One region of the Brevibacillus choshinensis genome, then DNA from elsewhere that is predicted to be linked to it. Evidence: a T-box and tRNA genes for the amino acid it is inferred to sense, from the RefSeq annotation. Region 1 holds a T-box; the other holds one or more tRNA genes.

Region 1 (7,978 bases):
TGTCCGCCCCTGCCCCTTTCAGTTGGCCAAACGCATCCGTCAGCGAATATCCGTCACGCGTCCGCCCCACTTCCAGCGTAGCCAGCTGGGCAATCAACGGAGCATCCGTCAGAGGACGGATGACTTCCAGTGCCAGCAGCAGCTCCTCCAAGTCCAGGAATGTCTCCAGAATGATGCCGTCCACCCCTGCATGCAGCAAGGCAATGGCCTGCTCCTCATATTGGTCGCGATATTCATCCAGCACTTTCTTGCGTACACGTCCCGCCAAAATCGAACCGATGCTGCCTGCCACATAGGCATCATCCTTGGCTGATTCCCGCGCGAGCTTGACTGCGAGCCGGTTAATCCTCGCTACTTTATGCTCCAGGCCATAGCGGGACAAGGAATCCCGGTTGGCCGAATACGTATTGGTCTCGAGGAGTCTCGCTCCTGCGAGGTAGTAGGAATCGTGCACTTCTTGTACGAGCTTTGGATTCGACAGGCACAGCTCCTCAAAGCTGACCCCCACCGGGACGCCCAGCCTGTGCAGCTGGGTCGCCATCGCTCCATCACCGATCAGTAGATGGTCCTTCAAATACCCACGTAAATCTTTCTTGCTTGTGGTCAACTCAATCACTTCTCTCCTTTTGATTCCGTTTATACTTCAAACACCGACGGTCCGGCATTAAAATAGCGAGCCTCAGGATGGGCAAATACCATCGCGGAAACAGATGCTTCCGGCTCCATCATAAAGCCTTCTGTCAGTTGGACTCCGATGCTTTCCGGCTGCAGCAAGCGGAACAGCTGCGCTTGATCCTCCAGATTCGGGCACGCGGGATAGCCGAACGATACGCGAATCCCTTGGTAACGTGCGCCAAAGCGCTCCAGCATCGTCATCTCAGCCGGATCTGGAATTCCCCACACATCCCGCATGATGTGGTGGATCCGCTCAGCAAACGCTTCTGCCAGCTCCAAGGCGAGGGCCTGAAGAACGTGGGAGCGCAGATAGTCCCCCTGCTCCTTCAGCTCGGTAGAACGCTCGCGAATGCCACCACCGGCGGTTACCGTCAGGAAGCCGACATAGTCCATTTCGCCGCTTTCCACAGGGCGGAGGAAGTCGGAGAGGCAAAGATGCGGTTCTTCTGGCTGGCGCGGGAATTCAAAACGTTCGAGCACTCTGCTGTGGTCCGCTGGATCGTAAACCAGAACCTCATTGCCGCTGGACTGCGCCGGGAAGAATTGATAGACCCCGTGCGCTGAGATGGACTCATTCTGTTTGGCGTCATTCAGCAAATCTTCCACAAGACTGTACAGCGCAAGCACTTTCTCATCACCGGACTCGATGAGCTTGTCGACGTTTCCACGCACCCCGAGGTGTTTTCCGAGCAGCATGCGCAGGTTCAGGTATGGCTGCAGATGAGAGATCGGGTACTGGCGCAGCACGTGACGCTCACAATCAGGCGGAACATGTACAGGAACCGTTTTGCTGACGGCAGATCGGGCAGGAATCGTCGGCTTTTTCTCCTCGATTACCGGTTGGGCGGTAGCAACTGCTTCCAGCAAATGCTGCTGCTCTTCCAATAGGCGTTCCCGCTCTTTAGGATTTTGCAAACGGTTCACGAGGTCCAGACCGTCCATGGCATCTTTGGCGTACAGCACGATTCCGCTGTACTCCGGTGCAATCCGGTTGGAGGTAAACTTACGAGTCAGCGCAGCGCCACCGACCATCATCGGTACGTCGATGCCAGCATCGCGCAAGTCTTGCGCCGTTATCACCATTTGCTGAGCCGACTTAACCAGCAGACCCGACAGGCCGATCGCATCCGGCTTCTCTTCCCGGCATGCAGCGATCAGCTGCTCTGGCGGAACTTTGATTCCGAGATTCACGACCTCATAGCCGTTGTTCGCCAAGATGATTTCCACAAGGTTTTTGCCGATGTCGTGCACGTCGCCTTTTACGGTTGCGAGCAAGATTTTCCCTTTGGCTGCAGCGTCCGACTTTTCCATGAATGGTTCGAGGAAGGATACAGATGCTTTCATGACTTCAGCGCTTTGCAGCACCTCGGCTACGATCAACTGATTCCCGTTGAACAGGCGACCTACCTCTTCCATTCCTGTCATCAGCGGCCCGTTGATGATTTCGAGCGGCGCGTATTTTTCCAATGCGAGCTGCAGATCCTCGGTCAGTCCGTCCTTGGAGCCCTCGACAACGTAGCGTGCCAAGCGTTCTTCCAGCGTCAGGTTGGAGACTTCCACGCTCACTTCTTTTTTCTTTTGACGGTAAAACTCCGTGAAGGCTGCCAGCGTCTCGTCATTGGTCTCGAACAGCAGGGCTTCAGCCAGCTTCCGCTCATGTTCCGGAATGGAAGCGTATCGCTCCAGCTTCTCGGTATTGACGATTGCGTAGTCTAATCCTGCCAAGGTGGTGTGGTACAAGAACACTGCGTTCAACACTTCCCGGCCGGCAGCTGGCAGGCCAAAGGAGACATTGCTGACCCCAAGGATCGTTTTACATTCAGGCATGGCCTGCTTGATCAGGCGGATCCCTTCGACCGTTTCCTTTGCAGAACCGATATACTGTTCGTCACCGGTTCCAACCGGGAATACGAGCGGATCGAAAATGATATCCTGCGGTTTTACTCCGTATTGGTTCACCAAGATATCATAGGAGCGCTTGGCTACCTCCAGCTTCTTTTCACGAGTGACAGCCATACCGGCTTCCTCGATCGTCCCAACGACGACCGCAGCCCCGTATTTGTGGATCAGCGGCGCGACTTCCTGAAAGCGCTCCAGCCCATCCTCCAGGTTGATCGAGTTGAGGATCGCCTTCCCTTGGGAATAGCGCAATCCAAGCTCCATTACTTTCGCATCCGTGGAGTCGATCATCAGCGGCGCTTTTACCTTTTTCACGATGAATTGCAGGAATTTTTCCATATCTTCGTATTCATCCCGATCCGGGTCAGCCAGACAGATGTCGATCACGTGGGCACCGCGCTTCACCTGCGCGCGTGCGATATCGGATGCCTCTTCGTATTGACCAGCGGCAATGAGATCTCGGAATTTTTTCGAGCCGATTACGTTCGTGCGCTCACCTACGAGCAGCGGTCGATTGTCATCCTCGACATACACGACCTCAATTCCGGATACAGCACTGACAGGGGGAATCTCATGCGCCCGCGGCTGGCAATCCTTCAAGGCTTCTGCCATCGCTCGAATATGGTCAGGAGTCGTACCGCAGCAGCCACCGGCAATGTTCAGCCACCCCTGCTCGGCAAACGCCCGCATTTTCGCTGCAAGACCCTGAGGTGTCTCGTGATAATGCCCGTTTTCATCCGGAAGTCCCGCATTTGGATAGCAGCTGACGCCACACTGTGCGAGACTGGACAAGGTCCGCAGATGATCACGCATGAATTCGGGCCCTGTCGCACAGTTCAGCCCGACTGACACTGGTTTGAGATGCTCCAGTGAAAAATAGAACGCTTCGATGTTTTGACCCGCAAGTGTGGTCCCCATCGGCTCGATCGTCCCCGAAAGCATGACGGGCAGCTCGGTGTTCAATTCGTCAAAGGCTTTGCGAATTCCGATTCCTCCCGCCTTGACGTTCAGCGTATCCTGAGAGGTCTCCAGCAAAAGGACGTCTGCGCCTCCGATAATCATCCCTTTCGCTTGGCGGTAATACGACTCGACCAGCTCTTCAAACGTGACACCGCCTGTCAAGGAAAGCGTCTTGGTGGTCGGCCCCATCGATCCTGCTACGTAACGCGGCCATTCCGGGGTCGAGTACGCATCCACCGCTTCTTTTGCCAGTCGTGTAGCCGCGATGTTAATTTCGAGGTCTTTGTCCGCAACGTCGTATTCTGCCAGAACCACTGAAGTAGCCCCGAACGTATTCGTCTCGACGATGTCTGCTCCGGCCTCCAAATACTTCTCATGAATGCCGCGAATCACGTCCGGTCTCGTCAGGTTCAACAATTCATTACATCCGTCGTACTCCTCACCGCCGAAGTCATCGGCAGTCAGGTTTGCCTGTTGCAGCATGGTTCCCATTGCACCATCGAGAATCAGAATTTTCCGGGAAAGCTGCTCGCGAAAAGTTGGTTTCATCAGCTTGCTCCTTTTTGGCTATCCTTCGCCATTTCATCCATTTCGTTTATTCGGTCGTGGAAAACCTGGCCTTGCCCAGCCTTGATGCGGCAAAGCCTTCGTACCCAGAAGGCACAAGTCTCGCTATGTTGCGCATATACGCGTAGGAAAATGGAGCGTTTCCTAGCTGAACAAAAAAATCCCCTTCTTTGAAAAGAAGAGGATTTGTCCGCGGAATGCAGTTGCACTTGGCCATCCTCTCATCTTTCAAAGCCGTAGCTTTGCTGGAATTGGCACCGGATTTCTACCGGTTGCCGAGGCTTCATCAGGCCAGTCCCTCTGCCTCTCTGGATAAGAGTCGTTCATCAATATGAAGTTGATTTGCAACTTTGTTGATGTTTGCAAGTATCTTATCACCCCCCTGTCTCTTCGTCAATTGAGAATTTGTCTAATATTAACTGTTGTCCAAAAAGCCAGCGCCCATTTTTCGGTGAGCTGGTCATCCGCCCACGCCAACCTGTGCGTTCGTGTATAGACTAGAGCATAACGGAAAGGAGGGGAAACAAAGATGAGTACATCTTTCTGCGGCGGTTTCTTCGGTGATAATTTCGCATTAGTGCTCGTACTGTTTATCCTGCTGGTAATTGTTGGGTGTTCCTGCGACTGCTAGTCAGTCGCCTGCGTAAAGAAAAGGGCCTGGAGCCTTTGTCTCCGGGCTCTTTTGCATGCCCAAAATCTTCGTTCGTTGTCACTCTCCGAGGCATTTGCTATACTGTATGAATGAGAAAACCTGGCTGCGCCAAGCTTTTGCAACCAAAGAGCACAGGCCTCGCCTCTGTTAACACATATACCGGATGAGAGCCTTTCCATTCTTATCTGTACAAAAAATGTATCGCGGCTTGGCAATACTAAAGGAGCGAACTGCTGTGGACACACTAGATGCCCGTGAAAAAGACGAATTTCTGTCCTCTCTCGAAACGATCAAGGAACTTGCTCATAGTGAATTCGAAACCTATTCGATCGTGAAAAACAGGGAGACGGGTGAACATTTTTTGCGTTACTTCCTCTCCCACATCAATCTTTCGGAGGGTGGACGACGGGATGATTACGATCACTTCATGCCCCTCGACTCCGATGATGTCCTGGGCTTGATGTTTGGAGACCAACCGTACCAATTTCCGGATCATTGGCGCAATCCTTACCTGCGCAGCGGCAATGACAACCGACTCATCCCTTTCGACCCGACCGAGAACTACGATCTGGAAGAAGAAGCTGCCGCTGAACTGGCCATGCTGGAGCAGCTGGAGCAATTCAAGCAGCAATGGATGAATGCCGAAAACATGAGCGCCGAAGAAAAAGAAAAATTGACCAAGCAATACTTCGCCCAGCTAGACAAGATTTTGCAAAAACCGGAAGAGTAAGTTGCACGACAGGTACAACACCAGCTATAATGCTAGAGAATAGATGAATCGTTGATGAGGAAAGTACTCCATGCAAAGAGCTTGTAGCGAGTCGGGGTTGGTGTGAGCCCGATGCCGGACCATGGAAGGAAACGCACCTCGGAGATGCGTCCTGAAAATCCAGCCTCGTGCGGATTGTGTAGGGAAATGCCGGGACTGCCCGATACAGCAGATGAAGCGGTTTTTGCCTTCGGGCAGAAACAACAGGAGTGGCACCGCGGGAGCACAACCTCTCGTCTCTTTTTTTCAGGAGACGCAGAGGTTTTTTTATTTGGGGCACTCAACCTTTTTCCAATCAGAAAGGAGATTCACATGAGCTACAAACACCAAGTGGCGGAGAAAATCGCCGACGCCCTCGCACAGCAGGGTGTAGAAAACTTTCCAAAAGAAACCGTATACGGCATGTTGGAGACACCTCCAAACCCGGCAATGGGAGATATCGCTTTCCCATGCTTCCAATTGGCAAAAGCACTGCGCAAGGCACCTCCCATGATCGCGGCCGAGCTGGCAGGACAGATCAGCGGCGCTCCCCTGCGCGAATCGACGGCAGTGGGTCCTTACGTCAACCTGTTCCTCGACCAGGCCGTTGTGGCAGAGCAAGTCATCGGAGCTGTCCTCTCCCAAGGAAGTGCTTACGGAGACAGTCATGTAGGCCAAGGCCGCAAAGTGCCGATCGACCTCTCCTCTCCGAACATCGCAAAGCCATTTTCCATGGGGCACTTGCGCTCGACCGTCATCGGGAATGCCATCGCCAACATCATGGAAAAGCGTGGCTACCAGCCAGTGCGCATCAACCATTTGGGTGACTGGGGTACGCAGTTCGGTAAGCTCATCGTTGCTTACCGTCTGTGGGGTGACGAAGAGAAGGTAAAAGCAGAACCAATCAAGGAGCTGCTGACCCTCTACGTGCGTTTCCACGACGAGGCTAAAGAAAATCCTTCCCTCGAAGACCAAGGGCGTGAGTGGTTCAAAAAGCTCGAAGACGGGGACGAGGAAGCACAGCATCTGTGGAAATGGTTCCGTGACGAGTCGCTCAAAGAATTCATGAAGATTTACGACCTGATGAACGTCTCCTTCGACTCCACCAACGGCGAAGCATTCTACAACGACCAGATGGATCGCGTCGTGACCTTGCTGGAGGAAAAAGGATTGCTGACCGAATCCGATGGCGCCCTGGTCGTGAGCCTGGACGAGTATGACATGCCGCCTTGCCTGATCAAAAAATCCGACGGCGCTACGCTGTATGCTACTCGCGATTTGGCTGCCGCCCTGTACCGTCACGAAACCTATGATTTCGCCAAAGCCGTGTATGTCGTAGGGAATGAGCAGCGCCTCCACTTCCAGCAGCTGTACAAGGTGCTGGAAAAAATGGGGTATGAATGGTCCCGCGACATGCATCACATTCCATTCGGCATGATGCTCAAGGACGGCAAGAAAATGTCTACCCGCAAAGGGAAAGTCGTTCTGCTGGAAGAGGTTCTCGCCCAAGCAATCGCGGATGTGCAAAAAGTGATTGAGGAGAAAAATCCTTCCCTGCCCAACAAAGAAGAAGTCGCTCGTCAGGTTGGCGTCGGCGCAGTCATTTTCCACGACTTGAAAAACTACCGTCTGAACGATATCAACTTCTCGCTGGAAGAAATGCTGACCTTTGAGGGTGAAACCGGGCCGTACGTCCAATACACCCACGCACGCGCCTGCTCGCTGCTGCGCAGAGGCAACTTCCAGCCTGCACCATCTGCCTTGGCAGCCGGCGCTCTGGACAGCAAGGAAGCATGGGCAGTGATCACGCTTCTGAACGCATTCCCGGAAGTCATCGAGCGCGCCAGCGAAAACTTCGATCCTTCCCAGATCGGCAAATACGTGATTGACTTGGCTCAGTCGTTCAACAAGTTTTATGCGAATGTCCGCATTCTCGCGGAAGAAGAGGACATCAAGGCTTCCCGCCTGCAGCTCGTTGCAGCTGTGGTAGCCGTGCTCAAGGAAGGTCTGCGCCTCCTTGGACTGTCCGCTCCGGAAGAAATGTAATTCCCCGTTCATGAAAATAAGAATAGCCGTTACTCCCCCTCTTTTGGTGGTGTAACGGCTTTTTTTCGTAACCAAAAGGAGCGATGATGATCATCGCTCCTCTCCTTGTCTATCATTCCTTACACGTCTGCATCCGCCTTTTGCTTCTTGCCAAACCATGTTTTGGCGACCAGCTCCACCACTTGCTTCGGCAGCGAAACGGGTGCCTGCGCTTCATTTCCTGCCGTATCTACCGTGCGATACAGCAGTGCCTTGTCATCAGACGGGTCTGACTTGGTTTGCAGGGTAAGCTCGCCGACCTGGCCTGCATTTGTCCATTCTTCGATCATCAGCTGGTACTCGCCTGGAGCCAGCTCGATATAATCATCCTCCGAAAGGTCCACGACAGCATACCCGTCGTGCTCAATTTCGGCATCGTATGTATTTCCATT
Region 2 (7,978 bases), 2.8 Mb from region 1:
TTTGGCGTTGGCACGCGCATCGCAAAACCGTTCAGTTTGCCTTTCAGCTCAGGCAGTACGAGTGCCACTGCTTTTGCCGCACCAGTGGAAGTAGGAATGATGTTCTCTGCTGCTGCACGAGCACGACGCAGGTCTTTGTGCGGCAGGTCGAGAATTTGCTGGTCGTTGGTGTAGGAGTGAACCGTGGTCATCAAGCCGCGCACGATACCGAATTTATCGTTCAACACTTTTGCAAATGGCGCCAGACAGTTGGTCGTGCAGGAAGCGTTGGAGATAACGGTGTGTGCCGCAGGATCGTATTTGTCTTCGTTTACGCCCATGACGACTGTGATGTCTTCGTTTGTAGCCGGCGCAGAGATGATCACTTTCTTCGCTCCGCCTTCGAGGTGCTTCGCTGCGTCTTCGCGTTTGGTGAAACGGCCAGTCGATTCTACGACGATCTCCACGCCGTATTCCGCCCATTTCAAAGCCGCTGGATCGCGCTCCGCGAGTACCTTGATTTCTTTTCCGCCTACGATCAGCGTATTGTCGCCAGCTGTAACTTCCAGATCAAGAACGCCATGCACGGTATCGTATTTCAGCAGATGCGCCAGAGTTTGCGCGTCTGTCAGGTCGTTCACTGCGACGATTTCTACATTCGGATTGCCCAGCGCTGCACGGAAAACGTTGCGACCAATGCGACCAAAACCGTTAATACCAACCTTTACCATAGTAATACCTCCTGCTTATATCGCTTTTTTATTGGGGAGCAAACCTCCTTCCGTCGAAAAAGTACGGGAGGAGAGGATCGTGACAATCGGGAGCAACAAGGAAAAGAACAAAAATGGCAACGTCTCTGGAGTAGATACCCCTAATGTGATCGCCATCACCATCGCCAGCCCATTCCAGGGTACCAGGACGGGCATGACCAGTGTGGTATCCATCATCGTTCTCCCTAACAGCTCGCGACCGCTTTCCAGCTTCGAAAAACGTCCGAGCAGCGTAGAGCCGAGCACGAGGATCGGGATGGTCTGGTTACAGCTGATGATCACGACCAGCAGAGACAAGACAGCAGCCTTGGCTACCAGCACGGTTTTGTTGTTCGTGCGGCCCATCATTTTTTCAACAATGGGGGTCAAGAGATTTGCTTTATTTAAAATTCCGTTCAGGAAGCCAGCCAGAATGATCAGCAAGAGCACACTGAGGATCGAGAGCATTCCGCCACCGTGCACCAACTCATCCAGCGATGTGCCGGAATTCAGCTCGTAACCGGTGAGCATGGAGGTGACAAACGTACTCATATCGAGAGACGTCGTCAGCAAGACCAGAATGGCACTGGCAACTATCCCATAGAGCAAAGCGGTTACTGCCTTTACGCGGAAGGAAAAGGAAGCAACCAATACCACCAGAGGAAGCATAGGCAGCCAGCTAATGGTATAGTGGCTCGAAAGAAGCTCCTGATACATGCCAATGGTGTCACCGGAGCCCGACTGTGCGCGAAACAGGTCAAAGACCAGAAACAGCACCGCGCAAATTCCGGCGGTCAACAACGCGGGACGGCGAGTCTGCCTGTCCTGCGCCTCTGTCATTCCGACGTTCGATAAAACGAGCAGCCGACTGCTGGAAATGGGCGAGAAACGCTCCCCCACCATCGCGCCGGATATCAATGCTCCCGCTACCATTCCAGCCGAAATGTCTGCGGCGTGGGCAATCCCCATCAAGGATAATCCGATGGTGCTCAAAGTCCCGACCGAAGTCCCTAGCAGATAGCTGACACCCGAGGTCATGAGAAAGGCGAGAACCAAGAGATAGCTGACATTGACGATGGAAAGCCCGTAATAAATGATGGCGGGAATCGTACCTCCCATCATCAGCAGCGGGATCAAAAGGCCCACGAGGAACAAAATCATCAGCACAGGCTTGGTCTGCTTGACGCCTTCCCAGCCGAATGCGAATTGCTGCTTCCAAGAAAACCCGAGCCTTTTTACACTTACCAGTGTGACCAAGATCGCGAAAACAATCCCCAGCGCGAGCGGAAAACCGATCATCAAGCTGAGTACGATACCTGCGATCAGCGAGAGAATCGGGAGCATCGCTGCCATAGGCATTCCAATCAACTTCCTTCCTGCGTGCCGTCATGTGGACAAGAGAGACCTCGCAGCCCCTTCATCCGTAATAAGTACATTCTGACACGACTGCTTGGCAAAGGAAAGAATGGCTTTTGCTTTGCTCTCGCCCCCCGCGATGGAGAGAACGGTTTCCGCCTTATGCACTTCTTCCAGCTGCAGTCCGATCGTCGGCATGCGATGGACCGTTTCCCCAGCTTCATTAAAGTAGTAGCCAAATGCCTCGGATACCGCCCCCGTTGTTTCAAGCTCCTGAAGCTCTTCTTCGGAGTAATTTCGTCTTCTCGCCATCGTGAGCGCATCACCGATCCCGTGCAAGACGATCCGAGTATCGCGCAAGAGTGTGAGGACATCCTGCACCTGCGGCTCCTTGACCAACGTCTGCAAAGCTTCGGGGTGGAGACGATCCGGTACGTGCAGCAAACGGTAGGAAGCACCCGTCTTGGCCGCCATCGCGGAGGCAAGCGTATTGGCCTGCAGCTCCACTCGCTCTCCCAAGCCGCCTCTCGCAGGTACAAATTGAACAGTGCGGAATGCTGCAGATGGCGAGAGATGTTTGGCTACACTAGCAATAGAAGATCCACCGGTCACAGCGACGATATCGCCTTCTCGGACGACTTGCCTCAGGACACGCGCTCCTACGCGTCCCAGCTCTTCCTTGACCCACGGCGATTGGTCCGCATCACCCTGAACGACAATCACCTCAGGGATGCCGAGCTTCTGCTGCAGGCGTTCGGCCAGATCGGTCAGCCCAAACAGCTCGCCTACCAACGGCTCCATATCGTCCAGCACGTGGACTCCTTCATCACTGAGACTCATTCCGGCTGCGGTCACATGCAACAGACCCGTTTCCTTCAGCAGGTCTACCTCCGCTCGCAAGATCCGCTCAGTCGTATTCATCGCCTGAGCCAACCCTCTGCGTCCAATCGGCTGCAGATGGTAAATCGAGCGCAATAGCATGTAACGCTCACGCAGCACCTGAATCAAGTCGGGTACCAGCTTTTGTTGCAACTCCAGTAATCGGCGCATGGACCTTCTTCCTTGTCAAAGTGTGTAGGTGGAACGTTTTACCTTTGAAATCGGGACTTTTTTTGTCCCTCTATATACATTTTTTGTCCCACTCAGTGCAAAAAAAAGGAACTTCACTTACAACACGAATGTATCATAACTGACAGAAACTTGCAAGACCTCCCCCTGCCCATTGGCGAGGGAGAGTGCTTACCTGTTTGTCCTGCCGAGCAGCTCAGATCTGAGCTCTTGGAACGTCACGACGTGTGTAATGGAACGAAAGACCACTTCTCCGTCGATCGCTACCACGGGAATCACCAGCATCATTTCTTCGTGCAGCGCTGGATCACTTTCAATATCAACCAGCTGCAGACGTAGGGGGAACTCCTTCTCCAATGCTTGGATCGCGAGCTCCACCTCGTCGCACAGGTGGCATTTTTTTCTTCCATAAAGGACTATATCAAACGCCCTGTCATTTCCCAATCGTTAAAACCTCTTTCGTTTTGCTGAGGATGGAATCAGCATTTCTTCCCGATATTTTGCCACTGTTCGGCGGGAAATTTCAATTCCCTCGGTCTGCAGCATTTCTCCGAGCTTTTGATCGGACAGCGGTGATTTCCGGTCTTCCTGTTCGATCAGAGATTTGATTCTGCGCTTCACGCTCTCCGAGGAAGTGGCCGATCCGCTTGAAGTGGACAGCGCGGAGGTAAAAAAGTACTTCAGCTCAAAAATTCCCCTCGGGGTCTGCACGTATTTATTGCTCGTCGCCCGGCTGATCGTGGACTCATGCAGATTCACGCGTTCCGCGATTTCCTTTTGGGTCATCGGCTTCAGGTAATGGATCCCCTTGTCAAAAAAGTCTTGCTGCATTTCTACGATGGCCTGCGTCACCCGCATCAGGGTCAACCGACGCTGCTCCAGACTTTTCGCCAGCCACATCGCCGCATTGAGCTTTTCATGGATGAATTGCTTGGCTTCCTCCTGGCTCTTTTGCTGGTTCAGCATTTTTTCGTAGAAGCTGTTGATTTTAAGTCGCGGTGTGGCAATGTCATTGACCAGAACGACATACTCGTTCCCTACTTTTTCGACTGCGACATCCGGAATCACATACCGTGTCTCTGATCGGGAATACGCAGCTCCCGGACGTGGATTCAGCGTACGGACCAAATCCGCCATCGCCTGAACATCCTGAGGCGTACATCCTACCTTATCCGCAATTCGCTGGTAGCGGTTGTCCGCCAGGTCCTGCAGATGAAAACGCACCACTTGCACGATCTTTTCATCATCGAGCGCGAGATGCTCCAGCTGGAGAAGCAAACATTCTTCCAGACTGCGGGCGGCCACCCCGACCGGGTCAAAATGCTGCAGGACAGACAGGACGTCCTCGATCTCCAACAGATCTGCCTCCAGCTTTTCGCTCGCTTCTTCCAAAGTCACTTCCAGATAGCCTTTTTCGTCCAGGTTCCCGATCAAATACAGGGCGATTTTTCGTTGCAGCGGTGTGAATCCCTTTACATACCCGAGCTGGCGCTCCAAATGTTCGTACAGGGTATCCGCTCCCTGCTGGACGTGGTCCAACGGATTGTAAGTGCTTTCATTTTTGGATGCAGTGTACTCTCCGGTTGCCCGATTCCCTACAATTTCCTTCCAGTCGATTTCAGGCGCTGGCTTTTCCGCTTTGGCAGAGGCAACTTCCCTAGGTGCTTCCAGGTCGATGACAGGGTTCTCAGTGGCCTGCTCCTGCAAGTAGGAAATCAGATCGACGGCGGAATACTGCAATATGGTAATTGCCTGACGCAGCTCTGGCGTCATCACTAACTTCAACGTCTGTTCCTGAAACAAACCCAATCCCATGTTCATGAAGCTCGCCCCTTTCCTCTCCCGCACTTCCTCTTTTCTCTCTCGTCTATATAGCCATTATATTCGTTCTCTCTTGCAATTTTCCTGCCAATAATTGATTATCGAGCGGAAAAATGTGTTTGGGGGCCATCAGCCCGCCAAAGCCGGTCCCGCCGGCGATCCCGACCGCCGCAACTGCCCCCTTTTGCCCCATCCTCCCCTTCAGAGTTCAACCTCACGAAAAAATCGAACCAAAAACACGTTTTTTGTTTGCATTTATCAAGTGAAATGTCTTATAATGGAGAAGTATCACTTTTCCATATTGCACGCCTGTAGCTCAGTGGATAGAGCAATGGTCTCCGGAACCATGTGCGGGGGTTCGATTCCCTTCAGGCGTACCATCGAATGAGAGAGAAGACTGGATTGATTCCAGTCTTCTTTTGTTTTTCTCCCCTGCTTCTCGGCCGTTATGGCTGAAAAGCTGTTGTCCAAGACGCCCGCCCGCTCTCCCATCAAAAAAAGCCTGCAGCTTCCAAACGGCTGCAGGCTTCTATTGTCTTTGTCTATTGTTCTAGCTTCTTTTGAGCCATTTCATTCCCCGGCAGCGGGTCGATTGGGTCAGGTTTACGGGAGTATGCCTTATTCGTAACCCAGATTGTACTCCCGATAATCAGAACGAATGTAATGACCAAAGCGATCATAAAGCCCGTTGACATCCATTTTCCCCCCGTCTCTTTCTCTTCTCCTTCTCATTATACCTGATTTCGCCTATTCAGAAAGTCGATCCTTCTGCCAATCTCATGAATTTCGACACGATCCCGTAAATTCCATAGGTCTCGATAGGAGAATCTTCTGTAAGGCGCGAATAGTACGACTACTAACTCCAATGGCAAGGCAGGGAATAACAATGGCCAAGCTCACATCCACATTCACGTGGAAAAAGAAGCCGAGCATAAAGGTAGCAGCCTCACCGTTGCTATCCGATCAGCTGCTGAACGCGTTTTTCCACCATACCACGGATGCGATTTCTTTCAGCGATATGGACAACAACCTCATTCTCGTCAACCAAGCCTTTGAACATTACTATGGATGGACGATCGAAGAATTGAAAGAAACGCCCTATTGCTTCATCCCACCCGAATTGATCCAGGAATCTCAGCAATTGTTCGAAGCTGTTCGGACAATGGGCGTTCATCTCACCAATTATGAAACCATTCGGCAGCGCAAGGACGGCAGCTTTGTCGACATCAATTTGACCAGTGCACCTGTCTTTGACGAGCATGGTACGATCATTGGCATTTCTTGCACAGCTAGAGATATTTCTGAACGCAAAAAAGCTGAGGAAGCCCTGAGGGAAACGGAAGCCAAATACCGCCTGCTCATAGATCACACCCAGGATATCGTCACGATCTACACCCCAACCATGGAGCGCATTTATATTTCGCCTTCTGTCGAAGAGCATCTCGGATACTCGGCGGCAGAATTTCATCCCCCCAACCGATTGCAGCTCATCCATCCAGACGACGAAGCCCTTTTGCGCGAATACCACCAGCTCATTTTGACGACCAAGCAGCATGTCCAATTCGAAACGCGTTCACTAAATAAAGATGGATTTCCCGTGGCCTTTGAGACCAGAGGCGTTCCCATATTGAATAAACAAGGACATGTAGAAAACATCATGTTTGTCTCGCGCAATGTGATGGAACGAAAATCCTCGGAAGCCGCCTTGCTCAAAAGCGAAGAAATCAACCGCATCATCGCCGAGCATACGGATGACCTCATCATGATCACGGACAAGATGGGAGGCATCATTTATTTATCCCCCTCTCATGAACGAGTCATCGGACGTGGCAAACCGTTGTCGCTAGTTACCCTAGACGACGTTCATCCTGAGGATCGCCATCTCATCATCAAGCATTTTCAGCATTTGATCCTGTCGCAAAAACCGGGCATCTGCGAATTCCGCTTCCAGTGCGCCAGCGGCAAGTGGATCGTCCTGGAGTCGAAAGGCGTTCCCATCATGACCGGCCAAGGGGAATGCGACGGCTTCATCGTGGTATCTCGCGACATCACGGAACGTAAGCATAACGAGGATCTGCTGCGCAAGGCAGAAAAGCTCTCGATGATCGGTGAGCTGGCAGCTGGCATCGCCCACGAGATCCGCAATCCCCTGACTTCCCTAAAGGGCTTTATCCAGCTTCTCTATCCCAGCCTGCAAGAAAACAAGCTGTATGCCGACATCATGCTTTCGGAGCTCGAGAGGATCAATTTCATCGTCAGTGAGCTGCTCGTTCTGGCCAAGCCGCAAAATGTGCAAATCAAGCCGCTATCTTTGGTCGGGCTCTTGCAAAACGTCCTGGCCCTGCTTTCCTCCGAGGCAAACCTGAAAAACATCCGCTTTCAGACCTCATTTGGGAAATGCCCTCTCATCGCCGGTGAAGAGAATCAGCTCAAGCAGGTTTTCATCAATATCATTAAAAATTCCATCGAGGCCATTTCCGGGCACGGTGAAATACGCGTTTCCACCCGCTTGCTGCCCAACCGCCATATACTCGTCCGATTGGCGGACAACGGCTGCGGCGTATCTGAAGAGCTCATCGCCAAATTGGGCGAGCCGTTTTTCACGACCAAGGAAAAGGGAACAGGACTCGGGCTGATGATCAGCAGCAAAATCATCAAGGATCACAACGGCAGCTTTGAAATCACCAGCAAGAAAAACAGGGGAACCGTCGTCAAAATCACCCTCCCGATTGCCGAGGATCAAATTGGGCCATCCTAAAAGGGGCACGATGCCACAGATTATGGGAGGTGTCACATGGATTTTACCAGAATGAGTACCAGTGAATTTGTCGCCAAGATCCACGAAGCCCAGGCAAACGACCGCAAGAACAAACAGCATCAGGGATTCAATCACCCTGAAAAGCGCCTGCCCAGCAAACAGGGAATCTCATGACAAAAGCCCACCCGGGAGCATGCTCCGAGGGGTGGGCTTTTCCATTTACGGCGTTACTGCGGATCTTGCTTGT

What was found. A T-box is a leader RNA that pairs with one kind of tRNA and senses whether it is charged. The one in region 1 lies ahead of argS (arginine--tRNA ligase), so its partner is inferred to be a tRNA-Arg.
Region 2: it has a tRNA-Arg gene. The T-box ahead of argS (arginine--tRNA ligase) is inferred to sense a tRNA for this amino acid. The anticodon was not compared.

Annotation. Positions count from the first base shown of each region.
Region 1 covers NZ_CP069127.1:2,256,824-2,264,801, reverse strand. The annotation lists gene JNE38_RS11550 (bifunctional homocysteine S-methyltransferase/methylenetetrahydrofolate reductase) at 1-607, opposite strand, end outside; gene metH (methionine synthase) at 637-4,083, opposite strand; SAM riboswitch class I at 4,320-4,420, opposite strand; gene JNE38_RS11540 (YjcZ family sporulation protein) at 4,631-4,732, shown strand; gene JNE38_RS11535 (hypothetical protein) at 4,989-5,483, shown strand; T-box leader at 5,526-5,766, shown strand; gene argS (arginine--tRNA ligase) at 5,835-7,547, shown strand; gene JNE38_RS11525 (hypothetical protein) at 7,667-7,978, opposite strand, start outside.
Region 2 covers NZ_CP069127.1:5,577,420-5,585,397, forward strand. The annotation lists gene gap (type I glyceraldehyde-3-phosphate dehydrogenase) at 1-710, opposite strand, end outside; gene JNE38_RS27890 (Na+/H+ antiporter NhaC family protein) at 726-2,087, opposite strand; gene JNE38_RS27895 (sugar-binding transcriptional regulator) at 2,115-3,134, opposite strand; gene JNE38_RS27900 (glutaredoxin family protein) at 3,324-3,596, opposite strand; gene rpoN (RNA polymerase factor sigma-54) at 3,600-4,973, opposite strand; gene JNE38_RS27910 (hypothetical protein) at 5,020-5,166, opposite strand; tRNA gene JNE38_RS27915 (tRNA-Arg) at 5,279-5,353, shown strand; gene JNE38_RS27920 (hypothetical protein) at 5,516-5,668, opposite strand; gene JNE38_RS27925 (PAS domain-containing sensor histidine kinase) at 5,860-7,731, shown strand; gene JNE38_RS27930 (DUF4023 domain-containing protein) at 7,768-7,905, shown strand.